3 regions of the Micromonospora sp. WMMD1120 genome follow, and region 1 is predicted to be linked to each of the others. Evidence: predicted binding sites of a transcription regulator. Region 1 holds the regulator's gene; each other region holds the start of a gene.
The links. Region 1 encodes HrcA, which represses chaperone genes, less so after heat shock. Its sites were predicted from a motif close to GGTTNGCACNCTCNNNNNGAGNGTGCNAACC; they were not measured.

Region 1 (3,253 bases):
CGCCGGTGGGCAGCGCCTCGACCAGGAACAGCGGCGCGGACACTCAGGCGTGCCCGTTGAACGCGTCGCGCATCCGGGAGAAGAAGCCGCCCTGCTTGGACAGCTCGGCGACCTCCTCGCCCCGGGTCTTGGCGAAGTCGCGCAGCATCTTCTCCTGGTCCGGGTCGAGCTTGGTCGGGGTGCGCACGTCCAGGTGCACGTAGAGGTCGCCGCGACCGGTGCCGCGCAGGTGCGGCACGCCCCGGGCGCGCAGCCGCAGCGTGCTGGCCGGCTGGGTGCCGGCCTTGACGTCGACGGTCTCCTCGCTGTCCAGCGTCTTGATGGTCAACCGGGTGCCGAGCGCCGCCGCCGTCATCGGGACCGTCACGCGGCAGTGCAGGTCGTCGCCCTTGCGGGAGTAGACGTCGTGCGGGCGCTCGTGGATCTCCACGTAGAGGTCGCCGGCGGTGCCGCCGCCGGGGCCCACCTCGCCCTGCTGGGCGAGCCGGATCCGCATGCCGTCCTCGACGCCGGCCGGGATCTTGACGGTCAGCGAGCGCCGGGTCCGCACCCGGCCGTCGCCGGCACAGGTGGGGCACGGGTGCGGGATGGTGGTGCCGTAGCCCTGGCACACGGTGCAGGGCCGGGCGGACACCACCTGGCCGAGGAAGGTGCGCTGGACCGACTGCACCTCACCGCGCCCGGCGCACGCCTCGCAGGTCGCCAGGTGCGTGCCGGCGGCTGTGCCGGCGCCGGAGCAGGTGGTGCAGAGCACCGCCGTGTCGACGGTGATCGGGGCCTCCACGCCGAAGGCCGTCTCGTGCAGGTCGAGTTCGAGCCGCAGGATCGCGTCGGCGCCCGGCCGGGTGCGCGGACGGGGACCACGGGCGTTGCCACCCGCACCGCCGAAGAAGGCGTCCATGATGTCCTGGAACCCGACGAACGGGCCCGCGCCGCTGGGGCCACCCGGGCCACCCGGACCGCCGCCGCCCGGAGCGAGCGGGTCGCCACCCAGGTCGACGATCTGCCGCTTGCGGTCGTCCGAAAGGACCTCGTACGCGGCGTTGATGTCCTTGAACTTCTCCTGTGCCTCCGGGTCCGGATTGACATCCGGGTGGAACTGGCGCGCCAACTTCCGGTAGGCGCGCTTGATCTCGTCATCGGAGGCTTCCCGGCTCACGCCGAGAATGCCGTAGTAGTCCCTGGCCACTGCGTTCCGTGTCCTCATGTTCGTCTCGCGTTGCGCCGCCGGCGGCCGCAGCCGGCCGTCGGCCCTGACTGGTCAGTTCTGGGCCAGCAGCTCGCCCACGTAGCGTGCCACGGCGCGCACCGTGGCGATGTTGCCGGGGTAGTCCATCCGGGTGGGCCCCAGCACTCCCAGACCGCCGACGATGGTGGTGCCCGGGCCGTACCCCGTGCTGACCACCGACGCCGCGCGCAGGTTGTCGAACTCGTTCTCGTCGCCGATCAACACCCGGGTCGTGCTCGGCTCGGTCTCGCCGATGAGTTTGAGCAGCACGACCTCCTCCTCCAGCGCCTCGAGGATCGGCCGGAGCGAGCCCTGGAAGTCGAGCAGGCCGCCCCGGGTGAGGTTGGCGGTGCCGGCCAGCGCGATGCGTTCCTCGTGTCGCTCGACGAGCGTCTCCAGCAGGACCGTGGAGAGCGTGGTCATCGCCGGGCGCAGCTCGCCCGGCGCCTCCTCGACGAGCGCCTGCACCAGCGGCGGCGTCTCGGACAGCCGGATGCCGGCGAGCTTCTCGTTGACCAGCCGACGGAGGTCGGTGACGTCGTCGGCGGGCACCGGCCCGGGCAACTCGACGAGCCGCTGCTCCACCCGCCCGGTATCGGCGATCATGACGAGCATCAGCCGGGTGGTGGAGATCGGCACCAGCTCCAGGTGCCGCACCGAGGAGCGGGCCAGCGACGGGTACTGCACGACGGCGACCTGCCGGGTCAGTTGGGCGAGCAGCCGGACCGTGCGGTGCACCACGTCGTCGAGGTCGACGGCGCCGACGAGGAAGCGCTCGATGGCCCGGCGCTCGGCCGGGCTGAGCGGCTTGACCCGGGACAACCGGTCGACGAAGAGGCGGTAGCCGCGGTCGGTGGGCACGCGGCCGGCGCTGGTGTGCGGCTGCCGGATGTAGCCCTCCTCCTCCAGCACCGCCATGTCGTTGCGGACCGTCGCCGGGGACACCCCGAGCTGGTGGCGCTCGACGAGCGCCTTGCTGCCGACCGGCTCCTGCGTGGAGACGTAGTCCTCGACGATGGCGCGGAGCACGGCGAGTTTCCGGTCGTCGAGACCCATCCTCCGCACCTCCTGTCGCACGTCGGCCGCCGGCCGCGTGGGCCGGCCGGGCCGTTCCTGGCACTCGACTGTAGCGAGTGCCAGTCTACGTCGGGGTACCCGCCAGCGCGATGATCAACGACAGTGGCCGGTGTCGAACTGGTGCCGCGTTGCCGCTGACCCCTACCGTGACAGCCATGACAGAACCTCCTCGCCCTCCCGGAGCCGGTGACCCCGGCCACAACCCTCCGGAGCCGACCTCGCCCGGCCCGTACTCGTCGGCCGAGCCACCCACCGCACCACTGTCCGGGGCACCCGACCCGGGCGGCTATCCCCCGGCCGGTGGCTATCCGCCGCCCACCGGTGACCAACCGCCGTCAGGCGGTTACCCCCCGCCCGGCGGTTACCCCCCGCCCGGCGGCTATCCCCCGCCCGGCGGCTATCCCCCGCCCGGCGGCTACCCACCACCCGGTGGGGCCTACGGCGCCCCCGGCGGCGGCTACGCCAGCAACGAGGACAAGACCTGGGCCCTCGTCGCGCACTTCGGCGGCGCGCTCGGCGCGCTGGTCAGCTTCGGTCCGCTGGGCTTCGTCGCCCCGCTCATCGCCTTCCTGGCCCGGGGCAACCAGTCGCCGACCGTCCGGGCGCACGCCGTGGCCGCGCTGAACTTCCAGATCCTCTGGTCGATCATCGCGTTCGTGCTGCTCTTCGTGAGCTGGTGCCTGCTCTTCCTGCCCAGCATCGCGGTCGTGGTGATCCAGATCCTGTTCGGGATCATCGCCGGCATGAAGGCCAACGAGGGCAGCGCCTACCGCTACCCGATGTCCACCACCTTCATCAAGTGAGCCCTGCCGGCCGCTCCCCCGGCCGGCACGGCTCACCGCCGCCCCGTCCGGGCCGCGGGACCGCTCAGGGCAGCAGGTCGCGCACCACAGCGTCGGCGAGCAGCCGGCCGCGCAGCGTGAGCACCGCCCGACCGGCCGCGTACCG
Region 2 (3,253 bases), 880 kb from region 1:
CGGAACCGTGTCGCCTCCTGCACCAGGTGGCACACGCGGGGTCTGGTAGATCGAAAACCCGAATGGTTGGCCAAGAAATATGCCTGATTTGTGACCGTGCGCCGCTGTCTCTCCTCGTGTAGCGTGCGATTTCCGTCACCCGCTTCAATGGCGGTCATCGATCGCTGAGGCGGTTGTCGGGGGCGTCCGGCCGCGCCGTGCGCCGGATCAGGCAACACAGTGCGAAGTGAGGGAAGCACCGTGGCACAGGGCACCGTGAAGTGGTTCAACGCCGAGAAGGGCTACGGCTTCATCGCCGTCGACGGCGGTCAGGACGTGTTCGTCCACTTCTCCGCGATCGAGATGGACGGCTACAAGTCGCTGGAGGACGGTCAGCGGGTGGAGTTCGAGGTCGCCCAGGGCCAGAAGGGTCCCCAGGCGGAGCACGTCCGCGTCATCGGCTGAGCCTCCCGGTCGATCGGCCCCGGGGCGGGGCTGCGGCAGGACCGCGCAGCCGGGAGGATCGTGAACCGTTCCAGCCGATGCTGAGGAGCGTTCATGACCGACCAGCCGCCCCCGCCCACCGCATCCTCCGGGCCGGGGGAGCCGGGCCGACCCGACCCGATCCCGCCCGCCGGCGGTGCCGAAACGGCGCCCGGCGTCCCGCCCACGCCCGAGCCGTCGCCGGGTCAGACCGGGCCTGTCGGCCCGCCGCCCGGCTGGGGTCCGGGCGGGCCGGCCGCGCCACCGCAACAGGGCTGGACGTTTCCGCCCACCGGGGGCTATCCGCCCGGCGTCGGTCCGTACGGCGGGCAGCAGTGGTATCCGGGGCCGCCGGTCGGGTGGTACCCGCCCGGCCACGGGCTCGATCCGAACGACGCCCTGGTCACTCCGCCCGGCGCCGGCGTCGGCGGCTGGTTCGCCAGGTGCGGCGGGGCACTGCGTCGGGGCTGGCGGCAGTTGGTGCCCATCGCGCTGCTCACGCAGGTGCTGCCGGCGGCGGTGCTGTCGGTGGTCAGTCTCGGGGTGGACCCCTCCGCCACCTGGGCCGCCGAGGCCGAGACGAGCACGGCGCTGCCGGACAACTTCTTCGCCGAGCTGGTCAGCCTCCTGGTCGTGCTCGTCGGGGGCAGCCTGCTGGTGGGCCTGGCGCAGTCGGTCGGGTGGGCCGCCGGCAGTTGGGTGATCACCCGGCAGGCGGCCGGCCAGCCGGCCGGCCTGGAGGCGGCGCTGCGGTACGGCCTGCGCCGCGCGCTCGGGCTGTGGGGCTGGACGCTGCTGATCAGCGTGCTCATCGGGGTCGGTCTCTGTTTCTGCGTGCTGCCGGGCATCTACCTGCTGTTCGCGCTGAGCATGGCCGGCCCGGTCTACCTCTTCGAACGCCACAACCCGATCGGCCGCTCGTTCCGGATGTTCCACGACCGGCTCGGTCTGCTACTCGGCCGGGTGGCCCTGGTGGCCGCGGCGGTGCTCGTCGGCACCCTGATCCCGGGTGCGCTGGAGGGGGTCGGCACCTCCGCGTTCGGCACCGACCCGCTCGCGTCGCCGGGCAGCGCCGTCGGGGCGGTGGTGGTGATCGGGATCACCGCGGTCCTGGCCCTTCCGGCCCACCTCGCCCAGTTGATCGGCCTGCTGCTGACGTACGTCGAGCAGCGCGCCCATGAGGGGCCGGTGAACAGCGCCGGACTGGCGGCGGAACTCGGCTGAGCGGCCCCATCGTGCTTGCACTCGGCAGGGGAGAGTGCTAAACAAGGTATTGGCACTCGCACACCGCGAGTGCCAATGGTCGGGACGGTGGGGCCAGGTTGCGCCGGCGCGGAGACGCCGGGGCGGCACATGGCCGGTCGTCGCGGGCTATCCGGCCCGGCCGAAGGACGTCGTCGTCGCCAGGTGGCGACGTCCCAAGGTGCGTACACCAGGCGGCCCATCCGGGGGACACATCTCGGGTGGCCCGTGAGTGTCCAGGAGGACAACGCCGTATGGCCAAGATGATCGCGTTCGACGAAGAGGCGCGCCGCGGCCTCGAGCGGGGCATGAACCAGCTCGCCGACGCCGTGAAGGTGACCCTCGGCCCCAAGGGCCGCAACGTCGTGCTCGAGAAGAAGTGGGGTGCCCCCACCATCACCAACGATGGTGTGAGCATCGCCAAGGAGATCGAGCTCGAGGACCCGTACGAGAAGATCGGCGCTGAGCTGGTCAAGGAGGTCGCCAAGAAGACCGACGACGTCGCCGGTGACGGCACGACGACGGCGACCGTCCTGGCCCAGGCCCTGGTTCGCGAGGGCCTGCGCAACGTGGCCGCCGGCGCCAACCCGATGGCCCTGAAGCGGGGCATCGAGACCGCTGTCGAGAGCGTCTCGGAGGAGCTGTCCAAGCTCGCCAAGGACGTCGAGACCAAGGAGCAGATCGCCTCCACCGCCTCCATCTCCGCTGGTGACAGCACCGTCGGCGAGATCATCGCCGAGGCGATGGACAAGGTCGGCAAGGAAGGCGTCATCACCGTCGAGGAGAGCAACACCTTCGGGCTGGAGCTGGAGCTCACCGAGGGCATGCGCTTCGACAAGGGCTACATCTCGGCCTACTTCATGACCGACCCGGAGCGTATGGAGGCCGTCTTCGACGACCCGTACATCCTGATCGCGAACAGCAAGATCTCCTCGGTGAAGGACCTGCTCCCGATCCTGGAGAAGGTCATGCAGTCGGGCAAGCCGCTGCTGATCATCGCCGAGGACCTGGAGGGCGAGGCGCTCGCCACCCTGGTGGTCAACAAGGTCCGGGGCACCTTCAAGTCGGTCGCCGTCAAGGCCCCGGGCTTCGGTGACCGCCGCAAGGCCATGCTGACCGACATCGCCATCCTCACCGGTGGTCAGGTCATCAGCGAGGAGGTCGGCCTCAAGCTCGACGCCGCCAGCCTCGACATGCTGGGCCGCGCCCGCAAGGTCGTGGTGACCAAGGACGAGACCACCATCGTCGACGGTGCCGGTGACGCCGAGCAGATCCAGGGCCGGGTCAACCAGATCCGGGCCGAGATCGACAAGAGCGACTCCGACTACGACCGCGAGAAGCTGCAGGAGCGGCTGGCCAAGCTGGCCGGCGGCGTCGCGGTCATCAAGGTCGGCGCGGCCACCGAGGTCGAGCTGAAGGAGCGCAAGCACCGCATCGAGGACGCCGTTCGCAACGCGAAGGCCGCCGTCGAGGAGGGCATCGTCCCGGGTGGTGGCGTCGCGCTGGTGCAGGCCGGCAAGACCGCCTTCGACAAGCTCGACCTGGTCGG
Region 3 (3,253 bases), 570 kb from region 1:
CTCCTTGCGGATCTGGGCCACCCGGTCGGCGACGTCGGACTTCTGGCCGCCGCCGTCGACGATCGTGGTGTTCTCCTTGTCGACCACGACGCGCCGGGCGGTGCCGAGCACCTCCAGGCCGACCTGGTCGATCTTGAAGCCCAGCTCCGGGGCGACCAGCTCGGCGCCAGTGGAGATCGCGATGTCCTGGAGCATCGCCTTGCGCCGGTCACCGAAGCCCGGGGCCTTGACCGCGCAGACCTTGAGGGTCTTGCGCAGCGAGTTGACCACCAGGGTGGAGAGCGCCTGGCCGTCCACGTCCTCGGCGATGATCAGCAGCGGCTTGCTGTTCTGCAGGACCTTCTCCAGCAGCGGCAGCAGCTCCTCGATCGCCGAGATCTTCTGGGTGGTGACCAGGATGTACGCGTCCTCGAGGACGGACTCCTGGCTCTCCAGGTCGGTGACGAAGTTCGGGGAGATGAAGCCCTTGTCGAACTGGAGACCCTCGGTCACGTCCAGTTCGGTGGTGAGCATCGAGCCCTCCTCGACGGTGATGACACCGTCGCGGCCGACCCGCTCCATCGCCTCGGCGATCAGGTCGCCGATCGTGGCGTCCTGCGCGGAGATCGTCGCCACGTTCGCGATCGACTCCTTGCCGGTGACCTCCACGGCCCGGCCGAGCAGCGCCTCGGAGACCTTGACGGCCGCCGCGTCGATGCCCCGCTTGAGCCCGGCCGGGTTGGTCCCGGCGGTCACGTTGCGCAGACCCTCGCGGACCATCGCCTGGGCCAGCACGGTAGCGGTGGTGGTCCCGTCGCCGGCGACGTCGTTGGTCTTGGTCGCCACCTCCTTGACCAACTGCGCGCCAAGGTTCTCGTACGGGTTGGTGAGCTCGATCTCCTTGGCGATGGTCACACCATCGTTGGTGATCGTCGGCGCACCGAATTTCTTGTCCAGGACGACGTTGCGCCCGCGCGGGCCGAGGGTGACCTTGACCGCGTCAGCGAGGGCGTTGACACCGTGCTCCAGCAGGTGCCGGGCGTCGTCCGAGAAGCTCAGGATCTTCGCCATGGGTATCCCTTCGAACGCCATTGCCCCGGCCCGGCGAGCCGGACCGGGGCAATGGCACTGATCGGTTGCTTACTTCTCGATGACCGCGAGGACGTCGCGGGCGGAGAGCACCAGGTACTCCTCGCCGGCGTACTTGACCTCGGTGCCGCCGTACTTCGAGTAAAGGACGGTGTCGCCGACCTGGACGTCAACCGGGACCCGGTTGCCGTTGTCGTCGACGCGCCCCGGGCCGACAGCGAGGACGGTGCCCTCCTGCGGCTTCTCCTTGGCGGTGTCGGGGATCACGATGCCCGACGCCGTGGTGGTCTCAGCCTCGTTCGCCTGGACCACGATGCGGTCCTCGAGCGGCTTGATCGCAACCTTGGTCGCGGTAGTCACGGGCATACCCTCCTGGGGTACTGGTTTCGTTGCTGGCCAGCGGGGCTGACCAGCGTCAATCTGCCTCATGCCACCGGGCGGGGCCGTCGTCGCGGGTGCCGGTCCGCCTGGCGTGCGCGCCCGGGTCGCGAGACCCGGAAGCTGGCACCCTCAGGGCGAGAGTGCTAATCGCAGGTTATTCCGTGGCTAGCACTCCGTCAAGGAGAGTGCCAACGCGTCGCGCCCCGCCAGGCATGATTTCCCGATCGACACGGACAATGGGCCGGTGGATCTCGATCAGCTGGCGGCACTGCGTACCCCTGCGGGATCGGCCGCGCTCGCCGCGGCGGGCGAGCTCGCCGGCGGCGATCCGTTGACCGCGGCGTCGGCGCTGCGCGCGGCCGGGGTGCCGCCGACGCTGGCCGCCGCCGCGCTCACCCAGGCGGAGCTGCGCCACCGGGCGGTCGGCAAGTTCGGTGCGGCCGCCGCCGGGATGTTCCTCACCCGTCCCGGCCTGGAGCAGGCCACCCGCCGGGTGGTCGCCGACCGCCGGGCCGCCCGGCTGGCCGCGGCCGGGGTGCGCACCCTGGCCGACCTCGGCTGCGGCCTCGGCGCGGACGCGCTCGCCGCCGCCCGCGCCGGCATCCGGGTGTACGGGGTGGAGGCCGACCCGCTGACAGCGGAGATGGCCGCCGCCAACGCGGCCGCGGCCGGGCTGTCCGAGCTGTTCACCGTGGAGTGCGGGGACGCCACGACGTTCGACGTGTCCGGAGTCGACGGGGTCTTCTGCGACCCGGCCCGGCGCAGCAGCGGCACCGGACGGCGGATCTTCGACCCGCGCGCCTACTCACCGCCGTGGGATTTCGTCACCGGGTTGGCCGAGCGGGTGCGGCACACTGTGGTGAAGGTGGCGCCGGGCCTGGACCACGCGCTCATCCCGGCGGGCGCGGAGGCGGAGTGGGTGGCCGTGGACGGCGACCTGGTCGAGGCCGCGCTCTGGTGCGGCGAGCTGGCCGAGGTGCCCCGCCGCGCCACCGTGCACCGTACGGAGATCCACCAGCTCACCGGCTCGGGTGCCGCCGAGGCGCCGGTCGGGCCGCCGCGCCGCTACCTCTACGACCCGGACCCGGCGGTGGCGCGCGCGCACCTCGTCGCCGAACTGGCCGCCGAGCTGGACGCCACACTGGCCGATCCGAGCATCGCCTATCTCTACGCCGACCGGCCGACGCGCACCCCGTTCGCGCGCTGCCTGGAGATCACCGACGTGCTGCCGTTCTCGCTCAAGCGACTGCGGACGCTGCTGCGGGAGCGCCGGGTGGGCCGGGTGGAGATCCTCAAGCGGGGCTCGGCGCTCGTCCCTGAGCAGCTCCGGCGGGACCTGCGGCTGGCCGGGGACGCGGCGGCGAGCCTCGTGCTCACCCGGGTCGACGGCGCACCGACGGTGCTGATCGGTCGGCCGGTGGACTAGCGTCGTCCCCGTGGCGGGACAGGGCACTCCGGCGACGGCGCTGTTGGTCAAGCGTGGCGTCGCGCACCGCACCCACCCGTATCGGGTGTCGCCGGACGCCCCGAACTACGGCGCGTTGGTGGCTGCCGCGCTCGGTGTCGCGCCGGAGCGCGTGTTCAAGACGCTGGTGACCGAGGTGGACGGCGGGCTCACAGTGGCCGTCGTGCCGGTGACCGGCGAGTTGGATCTCAAGGCGCTCGCGGCGGCGGTCGGTGGCAAGCGGGCGACGCTGGCCGACCGGGTGGTCGCCGAGCGGGCGACCGGCTACGTACGCGGAGGGATCAGCCCGCTCGGCCAGCGTCGTCGACTGCCGACGGTGCTCGACGAATCCGCGCTGGA

Region 2: the regulator HrcA is predicted to act here: its motif matches at 1,734-1,764, upstream of groL (chaperonin GroEL).
Region 3: the regulator HrcA is predicted to act here: its motif matches at 1,568-1,598, upstream of groES (co-chaperone GroES).

Annotation. Positions count from the first base shown of each region.
Region 1 is NZ_JARUBO010000005.1:574,789-578,041, forward strand. It holds gene O7634_RS02760 (16S rRNA (uracil(1498)-N(3))-methyltransferase) at 1-43, opposite strand, end outside; gene dnaJ (molecular chaperone DnaJ) at 44-1,189, opposite strand; gene hrcA (heat-inducible transcriptional repressor HrcA) at 1,262-2,284, opposite strand; gene O7634_RS02775 (DUF4870 domain-containing protein) at 2,461-3,108, shown strand; gene hemW (radical SAM family heme chaperone HemW) at 3,173-3,253, opposite strand, start outside.
Region 2 is NZ_JARUBO010000005.1:1,453,440-1,456,692, reverse strand. It holds gene O7634_RS06930 (cold-shock protein) at 241-444, shown strand; gene O7634_RS06925 (hypothetical protein) at 538-1,686, shown strand; gene groL (chaperonin GroEL) at 1,959-3,253, shown strand, end outside.
Region 3 is NZ_JARUBO010000005.1:1,141,226-1,144,478, forward strand. It holds gene groL (chaperonin GroEL) at 1-1,050, opposite strand, end outside; gene groES (co-chaperone GroES) at 1,120-1,434, opposite strand; gene O7634_RS05395 (methyltransferase domain-containing protein) at 1,694-2,875, shown strand; gene ybaK (Cys-tRNA(Pro) deacylase) at 2,886-3,253, shown strand, end outside.